DNA from 2 places in the Streptomyces sp. NPDC005774 genome. Region 1 is predicted to be linked to the other one. Evidence: riboswitches for the same ligand, from Rfam matches in the RefSeq annotation. Region 1 holds a riboswitch; the other holds the start of a gene.
The links. A riboswitch is a leader RNA that binds a small molecule or an ion and turns the genes downstream of it on or off. The one in region 1 is predicted to bind S-adenosylmethionine.
Positions count from the first base shown of each region.

Region 1 (5,330 bases):
GCTCAGCCAGGAGCAGCTGCACACCCTCACGGCGCACGAGCAGTACCAGCCGGCCGAGATCGGCCCGCTCGTCGACGAGAACGGTGTCGAGCGCAAGGTGAAGCCGCTCGAGAAGCTGCGCGCCAAGCTCAGCGAGGGCTACTACGGCGGGGAGTCCCAGATTCCGAAGCCGACCGTCGAGGAGTACAAGGAGATCACGAGCGGCCACGGCCACCACTGATCCCCCGCACCGCCTCAACCGCCTTCCCAAGGCAACCGAGTCGCCACACGACTGCGCAGGGCCCCCGTCCGAGGACCGGACGGGGGCCCTGCGTCGTGCCCCCGGATCGATAGGGTGGGGACGAAACCCCTACCCATCCGTCTGCCGAAGACGTCGAGGACCCAGGAGCGGCTGATGAGCGCTGTGACCCCCGCTGGAGGCAACCCCGCGGCGGACCGCTCCTGGCCCGCCCTGCTGAACGGCCTGCTCGACGGCCACGACCTGTCCGCCGACGACACCGCCTGGGCGATGGACCTGATCATGCGCGGTGAGGCCACCGACGCGCAGATCGCCGGGTTCGCCGTGTCCCTGCGGGCCAAGGGCGAGACCGTCGAGGAGATCACCGGCTGCGTCCGGGCGATGTACGACCACGCCATCGGCATCGAGGTGCCCGGGCGGACCGTCGACATCGTCGGTACCGGCGGCGACGGCGCCAGGACGGTGAACATCTCCACGATGTCCTCCGTCGTCATCGCCGGCACCGGGGCGAAGGTCGTCAAGCACGGCAACCGGGCCGCCTCCTCCGCGTCCGGCGCCTCCGACGTCCTGGAGAAGCTCGGCGTCAACCTGGAGCTGACCCCGCAGCGGGTCGCCGAGGTCGCCGAGGAGGCCGGGATCACCTTCTGCTTCGCGGTGAAGTTCCACCCGGCGCTGCGCCATGTGGCGGCCGCGCGGGGCCAGCTGGGCGTCCGGACGGTGTTCAACTTCCTCGGCCCGTTGGCCAACCCGGCCCGGGTCAGGGCCCAGGCCGTCGGGGTCGCCGACCCGAGGATGGCTCCGATCATGGCCGGTGTGTTCGCCGGACGCGGCCACTCCTCGCTGGTGTTCCGCGGCGACGACGGTCTCGACGAGCTGACCACCACCGGCCCCTCGACGGTGTGGGTGGTCCGGGACGGACAGGTGACCGAGGAGCGCTTCGACCCGCGCGACGTCGGTCTCGAGCCGGTGCCGCTGGAGGCCCTGCGCGGCGCCGACGCGTCGTACAACGCGGAGGTCGCCCGGCGGGTGCTGGACGGCGAACACGGCCCGGTGCGGGACGCGGTGCTGCTGAACTCGGCGGCGGCGCTGGTGGCGCTCGAACCGGGCACCGGGACGCTGGCGGAGCAGATCGGGGCAGGGATGGCCAAGGCCGCCGAATCGATCGACTCGGGCGCCGCCCGGCGGGTTCTGGAGCGCTGGGTGCTGGCCAGCAACGCGTGAGCCGTACGTCCTGAGTCATACGTCCTGAGTCATACGTCCTGGGCCACCGGCGCGGTCCGGATCCGTCCAGGATCCGGACCGCGCCTTGCGCGTACGGGGCTGTGTTGGCAAGATCTCGGACCAGGTCATGAGCGACAGCCATCAGGCCCCGGCCGGCTGTCCGGCAACCCTCCGTCCGTGGCGGGGTGCCCCGGGTGAGGACCAGGCCGTGAGCAGCAGGGCTCGCGGCAAGCGCGGACCCCTCGCACTCGATCGAGTGACACACCAGGGGTCCTGGTCGTTCGAGGGAGCCTTCCGTGAGCAAGCGAATGTGTTAGGGCCTGTCCGGCGGATCATGCCGGAGGCGCGGGGCTCGGCACGACCTTCTCCGCGTCGCAGCTGAACGCACCGGTCCCCGCTCGCCCCAGTGGGACGGATGCCGCCGGCCCCCTCCGACGTGATCCGCAGAACAGGTCCCGAGGCGTTTCCGCCGGCCGTTCCGAGGCCGGGGGACCCCGCCTTCGCAGATTCCCCGTCACCTTCTCCCACGCTCGAGCCGTGTGCGCTCGCGTGGTGATTCCGCCTGCTTCCACGGGAGTTCAGCCATGTCCGTTTCCACCGTCGCCACCGCCACCGCCACCGCCACCGCCACCGCCACCGCCACCGCTACCGTCGCCACCGCCACCGCCGCCGCCGACGGCCCGTCCGGCTGCGCCCCGCTGCCCGTGCTCGGCCGGGACGTCACCGTGCCCCTCGTCACCGGCGGGGAGGTCACCTACGCCGCGCTCGACCACGCCGCCAGCGCCCCGGTGCTCCAGCGGGTGTGGGACGAAGTGGCCGCGTACGCGCCCTACTACGGCAGCGTCCACCGCGGCGCCGGGTACCTCTCCCAGCTCTCCACCGAGCTGTTCGAGAACGCCCGCCGGACCGTCGCCGAGTTCCTCGACTGCCGCGACGGGGACCAGGTGGTCTTCACCCGGTCCACCACCGACTCGCTCAACCTGCTCGCCGCCGCCCTCCCGGACGACTGCCAGGTCTTCGTCTTCGAGACCGAGCACCACGCCGCCCTGCTGCCCTGGGGGTCCCCCCACGCCGCAAGGCGTGGGAGGAGCGGTGCCCGCGTCACCTTCCTCGACGCCCCGGACAGCCCGGAGCAGGCCGTACGGACCCTGGAACACGCCCTCGCCGCCCGCGACCCCCACGACCCCGCCCTGGTCTGCGTCACCGGCGCCTCCAACGTCACCGGCGAGCTGTGGCCCGTACGCGAGCTGGCCGCCGCCGCCCACGCGCACGGCGCCCGGATCGTCCTGGACGCCGCCCAGTTCGCCCCGCACCACGCGGTGAGCGTGCGTGACCTGGACGTCGACTGGGTCGCCTTCTCCGGGCACAAGCTGTACGCCCCGTTCGGTGCCGGTGTCCTGGCCGGCCGCGCCGACTGGCTGCGGGAGGCCGAGCCCTACCTCGCGGGGGGCGGCGCCAGCCGCAAGGTCGCCCGGCGCGAGGACGGGGGAGTGGACGTCCAGTGGCACGACAGCGCCGCCCGCCACGAGGCCGGCTCGCCCAACGTCATCGGCGCCCACGCCGTCGCCTCGGCCTGCAAGGCGCTCGCCGAGGCCGGGTTCGGCACGCTGGCCGCCCACGAGGAGCAGCTGATCCGCACCGTACGGGACGGGCTCGCGGACGTGCCCGAGGTGCGGTTCCTGTCCCTGTTCGGGGACGACGCACCGCGCGTCGGCGTGCTCTCCTTCGTTGTCGACGGCTGGAACAGCTCCCACTTCGCCGCGGCCCTCTCCGCCGAGTACGGCATCGGCGTACGGGACGGACTGTTCTGCGCCCACCCGCTGCTGCGCGCCCTGCTCGGCGGCGATCCGCAGAACCAGGGAGAGTGCGGCGCACCCGAGGCGGCGCCCGGTGAGACGTCCCTCGACGCGGTCCGCGTCAGCTTCGGCGCGGGCACGCCGGACGAACACGTGGAGCGCTTCGTCCGCGCCGTCCGGGAACTCGTGCGCGGCGGCGCCCGCTGGAACTACCGGACGGTCGACGGCCGCTGCGTGCCGGACACCTCCGCCTGAGTGCCGGTCGCCTGTCCCGGTACGCGCGCCCCGCCGGGCACCGCCCGCCGGACGGCGGGGGCCGCGGGAGAGGGTGCGGCCGGGGCCGCCCTCCGGCGGTTGAAAATCATGGGACCGATCCTGCGGACCGGACCGGACGGCATGGATGAGCCCCGGACGAAGAACTCTTCATCCTCGGCCCTTCACGGCTGCCCGGGACGCCTCGGGCGCCCCGGCACTCCCACCGCGCAGGCCCTCCCGGTCCGGGCCGGTCAGTTGTCGAGGCCGATCGCGAACGCGGCCTCCAGGTCGTGCTGCGAGTACGTGCGGAACGCCACGTGCGTGTCCGTCCCCTCCACGCCCGGGATCTTGTTGATCCGGCCCGGGATGACCTCCGCCAGGTCCTCGTGCTCCTTGACCCGGACCATGGCGATCAGGTCGTAGGTCCCGGTGACGGAGAAGACCTCGCTGACGCTGTCCAGCGCGGCGATCCGCTCCGCGATCTCGGGGATCCGGTCCACGCTGGTCTTGATGAGGACGATCGCGGTGATCACTGCTGGTTCTCTCCCTCGGGGGCCGGAGCCGGTGCGCTTCTCACTGTAGTCGCCCCCGTGGAACGCGCCCACGCCCAGCAGAAGCCCAGCCCGAAGCCCACCAGGTGGGCCAGATACGCCACTCCCGGCCCGTCGGAGGCCTGCCCCGCCGCCAGCCACTGCAGCGCCACCCAGAACGGCAGTACCACCCACGCAGGGAAGCGCACCGGCAGAAAGAACAGGAACGGCAGCAGACTGGTCACCCGCGCCCGGGGAAACAGGAAGAGGAACGCGCCGAGGATCCCCGAGATCGCCCCCGAGGCGCCGACCAGGGACTGCTCCGAGTCCGCGTTGGCCACGGCGTACCCGAGCAGGGCGAGGTGCCCGCAGCCGACGTAGAACAGGGTGAACCGCAGGCGGCCCATGCGGGCCTCGGTCATCCTCCCGAAGACGTGGAGGAAGAGCATGTTGCCGAGCAGATGCACCCAGCTGCCGTGGACGAACAGGGCTGTGGCCGGAGTGAGGGCACTCCACGGGGACCCTTCGAACAGGTCTGCGGGAATCACCCCCCAGCGGCGGAAGTAGCCACGCTGCGCGGCGAGCAGCTCGTCCCCGGTCCCATACCCCGGATCGAGTCCCGAGGCCGGCCCGATCAGGAAGACCAGGCAGCATACGGCGATGAGGGTATGGGTCACCGGTGCCGACGGGCGCCTCAGCGCCCCGGCAGCCTCAGTGCCCCAGTTGCGGATCATGGACACAGAGCATGACGTAAGCGGACGCAACCGCACAGACCGCCTCGCCGCCGTGGACGGGCGGGCGGTGAAGACCAGCCAGGCCGTAGGGTTATGTGCCAGACGCGCCGGGTGCCCGCCGCGTCACGGACACTGGAAGGAAGGCGAACAGCCACGATGACGGTCCCCCTGCCGACTGCCTCGACGCGGTGGCGTTGCACCCTCTGCGGCAACCTCACCCGTTTCGACGTGACCCGCTCGTCCAAGGTCGTGGAGTACGTCCACCTCGACCTGGCCGGGGAGCCGAAGGTCGAGGAGCGCGAGGTCCTCGGTGAGACGATCGAGTCGGTGCGGTGCCGCTGGTGCAACGCCGTGGATCAGGTGGAACTCGTCGACAGGCCGGGCGCCGGCTCCTGAGGGAGCGGGCCCCGCCCAGGGACCCCGCACACGGGGTCGGACACAGGCATGGGGTGTGACGGATGGTGGAGACCGCGGACGGGGGGTCGGAGGACGGCGCCGCCGAGGTGTTCGACCGTCCACTGTCCGACGGCGTGCGCCGCCGGGTCGTCCAGATCGT
Region 1 is NZ_JBIAIV010000014.1:139,897-145,226, reverse strand. Features, by position in the region: gene ACFYQA_RS15900 (cytochrome bc complex cytochrome b subunit) at 1-220, shown strand, start outside; gene trpD (anthranilate phosphoribosyltransferase) at 395-1,459, shown strand; SAM riboswitch class IV at 1,583-1,699, shown strand; gene ACFYQA_RS15890 (aminotransferase class V-fold PLP-dependent enzyme) at 2,044-3,510, shown strand; gene ACFYQA_RS15885 (Lrp/AsnC family transcriptional regulator) at 3,762-4,043, opposite strand; gene ACFYQA_RS15880 (rhomboid family intramembrane serine protease) at 4,040-4,774, opposite strand; gene ACFYQA_RS15875 (hypothetical protein) at 4,931-5,170, shown strand; gene ACFYQA_RS15870 (NYN domain-containing protein) at 5,233-5,330, shown strand, end outside.

Region 2 (5,330 bases), on a different contig from region 1:
CGGTCCGCTCCGCCGGGCGCATCGCGAGCCCTTCGTGCAGGGCCCGCGCCGTGTCGACCACGTCGTACGGGTTGACGGCGATCGCGTCCTCGCCCAGTTCCTCGTACGCGCCCGCCTCCCGGGACAGCACCAGCGCGCAGCCCCTGTCGGACAGGATCGGGACCTCCTTGGCGACCAGGTTCATCCCGTCCCGGATGGGGTTGACCAGGGCCACGTCGGCCAGCCGGTACGCGGCCAGGGAGCGCGCGAAGTCGTCCTTGACGTGCAGGACGACGGGCTGCCAGCCCGGGGTCCCGTACCGCTCGTTGATCTCCTGGGCGACCCGTTGCACCTCGGCCGTGTAGTCGCGGTACACGGCGAGGTCCTGCCGGGAGGGGTAGGCGAAGGCGACGTGCACGACGCGTTCGCGCCATTCGGGGTGGTCGTCGAGGAGCTGGCGGTAGGCGAGCAGGCCGCGCACGATGTTCTTCGACAGCTCGGTCCGGTCGACCCGGACGACGGTCTTGCGCGGGGTCCCGTCGGGGGCCGTGCCGATCTCCTCGCGGAGCGTGACGATCCGTTCCTCGACGTCCGTCTCGTGCGCGCGGCCGCGCAGGAAGTCCGCGTCGATGCCCAGCCCGTGCACCCCGATCGCGGTCCGTCCGAGCCCGTCCGCGAACCGCTCGCAGCACGCGGTGAACGCGTCCGCCCAGCGCCGGGTCAGGAAGCCGAGCCGGTCCGCGCCCAGCATTCCGCGCAGCACCTGCCCGGCGATGTCGTCGGGCAGCATCCGGAAGTACTCCGGCGGGGCCCACGGCGTGTGCGAGAAGTGACCGATGCGCAGGTCGGGGCGGAGCTCCCGGAGCAGCCCCGGGACCAGCGCCAGATGGTAGTCCTGCACCACGACCGCGGCCCCCTGGGCCGCCTCCTCGGCCAGCGCCACGGCGAACGCCCGGTTGTAGGCCTCGTAGGACGCCCACTGCCGGCGGAACTCCGCGTCGAAGACGGGCTCCAGCGGTGTCTGGTACAGCATGTGGTGCACGAACCACAGCACCGAGTTCGCGATGCCGTTGTACGCGTCGGCGTGCACGTCCGCGGGGATGTCCAGCATCCGCACGCCGTCCTCGCCGATCCCGCGCCGCACGGCCTCGCGGTCGCCGTCGGACAGTGCCGAGCACACCCACAGCGCGTCCGTGTCCGACCCGATCGCCGACAGCCCGGACACCAGCCCGCCGCCGCCCCTTCTGGCCCGCAGCGAACCGTCCTCGTCCACCGCGTACGAAACGGGGCCGCGGTTCGACGCGACCAGCACCTGAGCACCCTGACCAGCCTGCATGGAAGCCATACGCCTGAACCTAGCCCGCCTCCGAAACGCTCAAACGTGCGGATCAGCCGTATGCGGATCGGCGAACCGGCCGTATACGAGCCGTATACGGCCGGACCCGCCCGGAACGCCAGGTCAAGGGCTGCGGCAGGGTGCGCGGGCCGTCGTGGTCAGGCCACTCGGCGGGACTGGTACTCGGCTATGTCCGCCATCGGGGGCCGTTCCTCCGTGTCCACCGGGTGGGTGCGGGGCTCGAAGCCGGCGCCGGTGCGTTCGAACTGGGTGAGCGCGGGGCGGACGAGGTGGCCGCGGGCCAGGCGGAGGTGGGCGGTGCGGTAGATCGCGGCGGCCATCCGGCCGAGGGCCTGGCCGTCCTGGTGGCGGTGCCTGCGGACGCCGACGTCGACCTGGGCGAGGGCGTCCAGGCCCACCAGGTGCAGGGCGTCGACCAGCATGCCCAGCTCGACGCCGTAGCCGACGGGGAAGGGCAGCCGTTCCAGGAGCGAGCGGCGGGCCGCGTACTCGCCGCCGAGCGGCTGCACGAAGCCGGCCAGCTGCGGCCAGTGCAGGTTGAGCAGCGGGCGCGCCATCAGCTCCGTGACCCTGCCTCCCTGGCCGGCCGCGGAGCCCAGGGGCCGGTCGTACATGGCCTTCACCAGCTGCACGTCCGGTTCGGTGAGCAGGGGGCCGACGATGCCGGAGACGAAGTCGGCGGAGAACTCCCTGAGGTCCGCGTCGACGAAGCAGACGATGTCCCCCCGGGTGACCAGCAGGGAGCGCCACAGCACCTCGCCCTTGCCGGGCACGGCGGGGATGCGGGGCAGGATCGTGTCCCGGTGCACCACGGTCGCGCCCGCCGCGGCGGCCGCCTGCGACGTGCGGTCGGTCGAGCCGGAGTCCACGACCACGATCTCGTCGACCAGCGGGACCCGCAGCATCAGCTCGTGCCGGATCGTCGTGACGATCCCGCCGACGGTGGCCTCCTCGTTGAGCGCGGGCAGCACCACGCTCACCGTCTGTCCCGTGGCGCGTTTCGCGGTCAGGAGGCGGTGCACCGGGCGGTCGGTCACGGACCAGGAGCGGTCGGCCAGCCAGCGCTCGACTTCTTCCAGCACGGTCGGTGGCTCCTCACTTCTGTGGTCCATAACTCCTCTGGTCCATACTCCTGCGGCTCCCATCAGGGCGGCCCGTACTCCTGTGATCCATGCCCCTGTGATCCGTCTCGCGGTTCGGACGTGCTCTCTCCACCGTCCTGGCCTTCGGTTACAGTCTTGAACAACGCGGATGAACCCCGCACATCGGGGGTCGCGACCCTCTCGGGTCCTCGTCCGCGCCGTACTACCGCACGACCCACAACCGCACGACACAACTGCATACAGCTCATCCAGAGGGGCAGAGGGAAACGGCCCGATGAAGCCCCGGCAACCCTCCAGCCGGTTCTCGTAGATCACCGTCGATCGACGATCGCAGCGCACCGTGATGATCACCGTGCACCGTGACGATCACCGCGCATTGCGGCGTTCACCGCGCATCGCAGTGGATCGCGTCGCTGATCGTCCTCGCGAGGCTCCCGGCTAGGGAAGGTGCCAAATCCGTCTCACGGCGAGATGCGTCGTGAGGAAGATGAGGAGAAAGGGCCTCGCCTCACATGGCTGTGCAGACTGTTGAAAGCACTACGGAATCCGCCGCGCCCTCGGTCGATCTCGGCCCCGCCGTCGCGCTGTCCTGCCGCGAGTGCGGCCACCGCGTACCGCTCGGTCCCGTCTTCGCCTGCCAGGAGTGTTTCGGCCCGCTGGAGATCGCCTACGACTTCTCGGACCACGACACCGAGGAACTGCGCCGGCGCATCGAAGCGGGCCCCGCGAACATCTGGCGCTACGCGCCCCTGCTGCCCGTCCCCGCCGACGTGGCGACCAAGCCGAACATCAATCCCGGCTGGACCAAGCTCGTCCAGGCCGACAACCTCGCCCGCGAACTCGGCGTCACCGGCGGCCTGTACGTCAAGGACGACTCCGGCAACCCGACGCACTCCTTCAAGGACCGGGTCGTCGCCCAGGCCCTGGAGGCCGCCCGCGCCTTCGGTTTCACCACCCTCTCCTGCTCCTCCACGGGCAACCTCGCCGGTGCCGTCGGCGCCGCCGCCGCCCGCGCCGGACTGCGCTCCTGCGTGTTCATCCCGCACGACCTGGAGCAGGGCAAGGTCGTCATGGCCGCCGTCTACGGCGGGGAGCTCATCGGCATCGAGGGCAACTACGACGACGTGAACCGTTTCTGCTCCGAGCTGATCGGCGACCCGGCCGGCGAGGGCTGGGGCTTCGTCAACGTCAACCTGCGGCCGTACTACGCCGAGGGCTCCAAGACCCTCGCGTACGAGATCTGCGAGCAGCTCGGCTGGCGGCTGCCCGACCAGCTCGTCGTCCCCATCGCCTCCGGCTCACAGCTCACGAAGATCGACAAGGGGCTGCGGGAGCTGATCGAGCTCGGCCTCGTCGAGGACAGGCCGTACAAGATCTTCGGTGCCCAGGCGGAGGGCTGTTCGCCGGTGTCGACCGCGTACAAGGCGGGCCACGACGTCGTCCGGCCGCAGAAGCCGAAGACCATCGCCAAGTCGCTCGCCATCGGCAACCCCGCCGACGGCCCGTACGTCCTGGACATCGCGCGCCGCACCGGCGGCGCGGTGGAGGACGTGACGGACGAGCAGGTCGTGGAGGCCATCAGGCTGCTCGCCCGGACCGAGGGCATCTTCGCCGAGACCGCGGGCGGCGTGACCGTCGGCGTCACGAAGAAGCTGATCGAGAACGGTGACCTGGACCCGGCCCTGACCACCGTCGTGCTCAACACCGGCGACGGCCTCAAGACGCTGGACGCGGTGGCCGACACCGGCCTGACCGCGACCATCCGTCCCAGCCTGGAGTCGTTCCGAGAGGCCGGCCTCGCTTGACCTCCCCCTCGGAGCCCCGAGGAGGCCGGCGGTCGCCCACTGGGTTTCCTGCTTCACGGCCGACGGCCCCCGGGACGCACCCGAGCCGAGGTCCTGCATCTGCTCCACAGGCCGAAACCGCCGACCCGGCGGCCGACACGCAAAGTAATCTTATCGTGACTGGAGGTCAAGTCGCATGAGCGTGACCGTTCGCATCCCCACCATCCTGCGCACCTACACCGGTGGCAGGGCCGAGGTCGGCGCCGAGGGCGCCACTCTCGCCGACGTCATCGCCGACCTGGAGAAGAACCACACCGGGATCGCCGCCCGGGTCCTCGACGACCAGGGCAAGCTGCGCCGCTTCGTCAACGTCTACGTCAACGACGACGACGTCCGCTTCGAGCAGGGCCTGCAGACCGCGACCCCGGACGGTGTGGGTGTGTCGATCATCCCGGCCGTCGCCGGCGGCTGATCATTACCATCGGTAATCAGAATTACTGAGCGTTCATCGGATGGCCCCTTCCGCGAGAGAAGCGGAGGGGGCCATTCCGTGGGATTGAACACGATAGAGTCGGGGAACACGGCCCCGATTTCCCCATCGGGAACCATTAATTCCTGCCGCCCGCCCGACTGGATATAGCCAAAGTCTGGGCCCCTTCTGCGGCTTTCGCGGCGTTTGCCCGGCCTGACTTGCCCTGAAAACGGACGAACTACCGTCACATTCCGGACCGGCGACGTCGAGATTTCTCGTCCGATTGACCTGTTGCAGAGGGCAGTTGGGCAGATACATTCAGCCGCGGTCGACGCGTTCCGGCGCACGCCCCCAACCGTTTGGGGAGTGAGGTCTGACCCGGATCCGCGAAGTGCGGATCTGTGCAAGGGCCAGTAATAGGGGAGTTAGGCATGGCTCAGGGCACCGTCAAGTGGTTCAACGCGGAGAAGGGATACGGCTTCATCGCGGTCGACGGTGGTGCGGATGTTTTCGTCCACTACAGCGCGATCCAGATGGACGGCTACCGCACCCTTGAAGAGGGCCAGCGGGTCGAATTCGAGATCTCGCAGGGCCAGAAGGGCCCACAGGCCGACATGGTTCGCGTCACCGCCTGA
Region 2 is NZ_JBIAIV010000010.1:82,335-87,664, forward strand. Features, by position in the region: gene ACFYQA_RS12335 (trehalose-6-phosphate synthase) at 1-1,315, opposite strand, end outside; gene ACFYQA_RS12340 (glucosyl-3-phosphoglycerate synthase) at 1,474-2,418, opposite strand; SAM riboswitch class I at 2,681-2,933, shown strand; gene thrC (threonine synthase) at 2,952-4,244, shown strand; gene ACFYQA_RS12350 (MoaD/ThiS family protein) at 4,420-4,695, shown strand; gene ACFYQA_RS12355 (cold-shock protein) at 5,127-5,330, shown strand.
Region 2: it holds a riboswitch for S-adenosylmethionine, as region 1 does, so the genes downstream of both, thrC (threonine synthase) here and ACFYQA_RS15890 (aminotransferase class V-fold PLP-dependent enzyme) in region 1, are expected to answer to the same signal.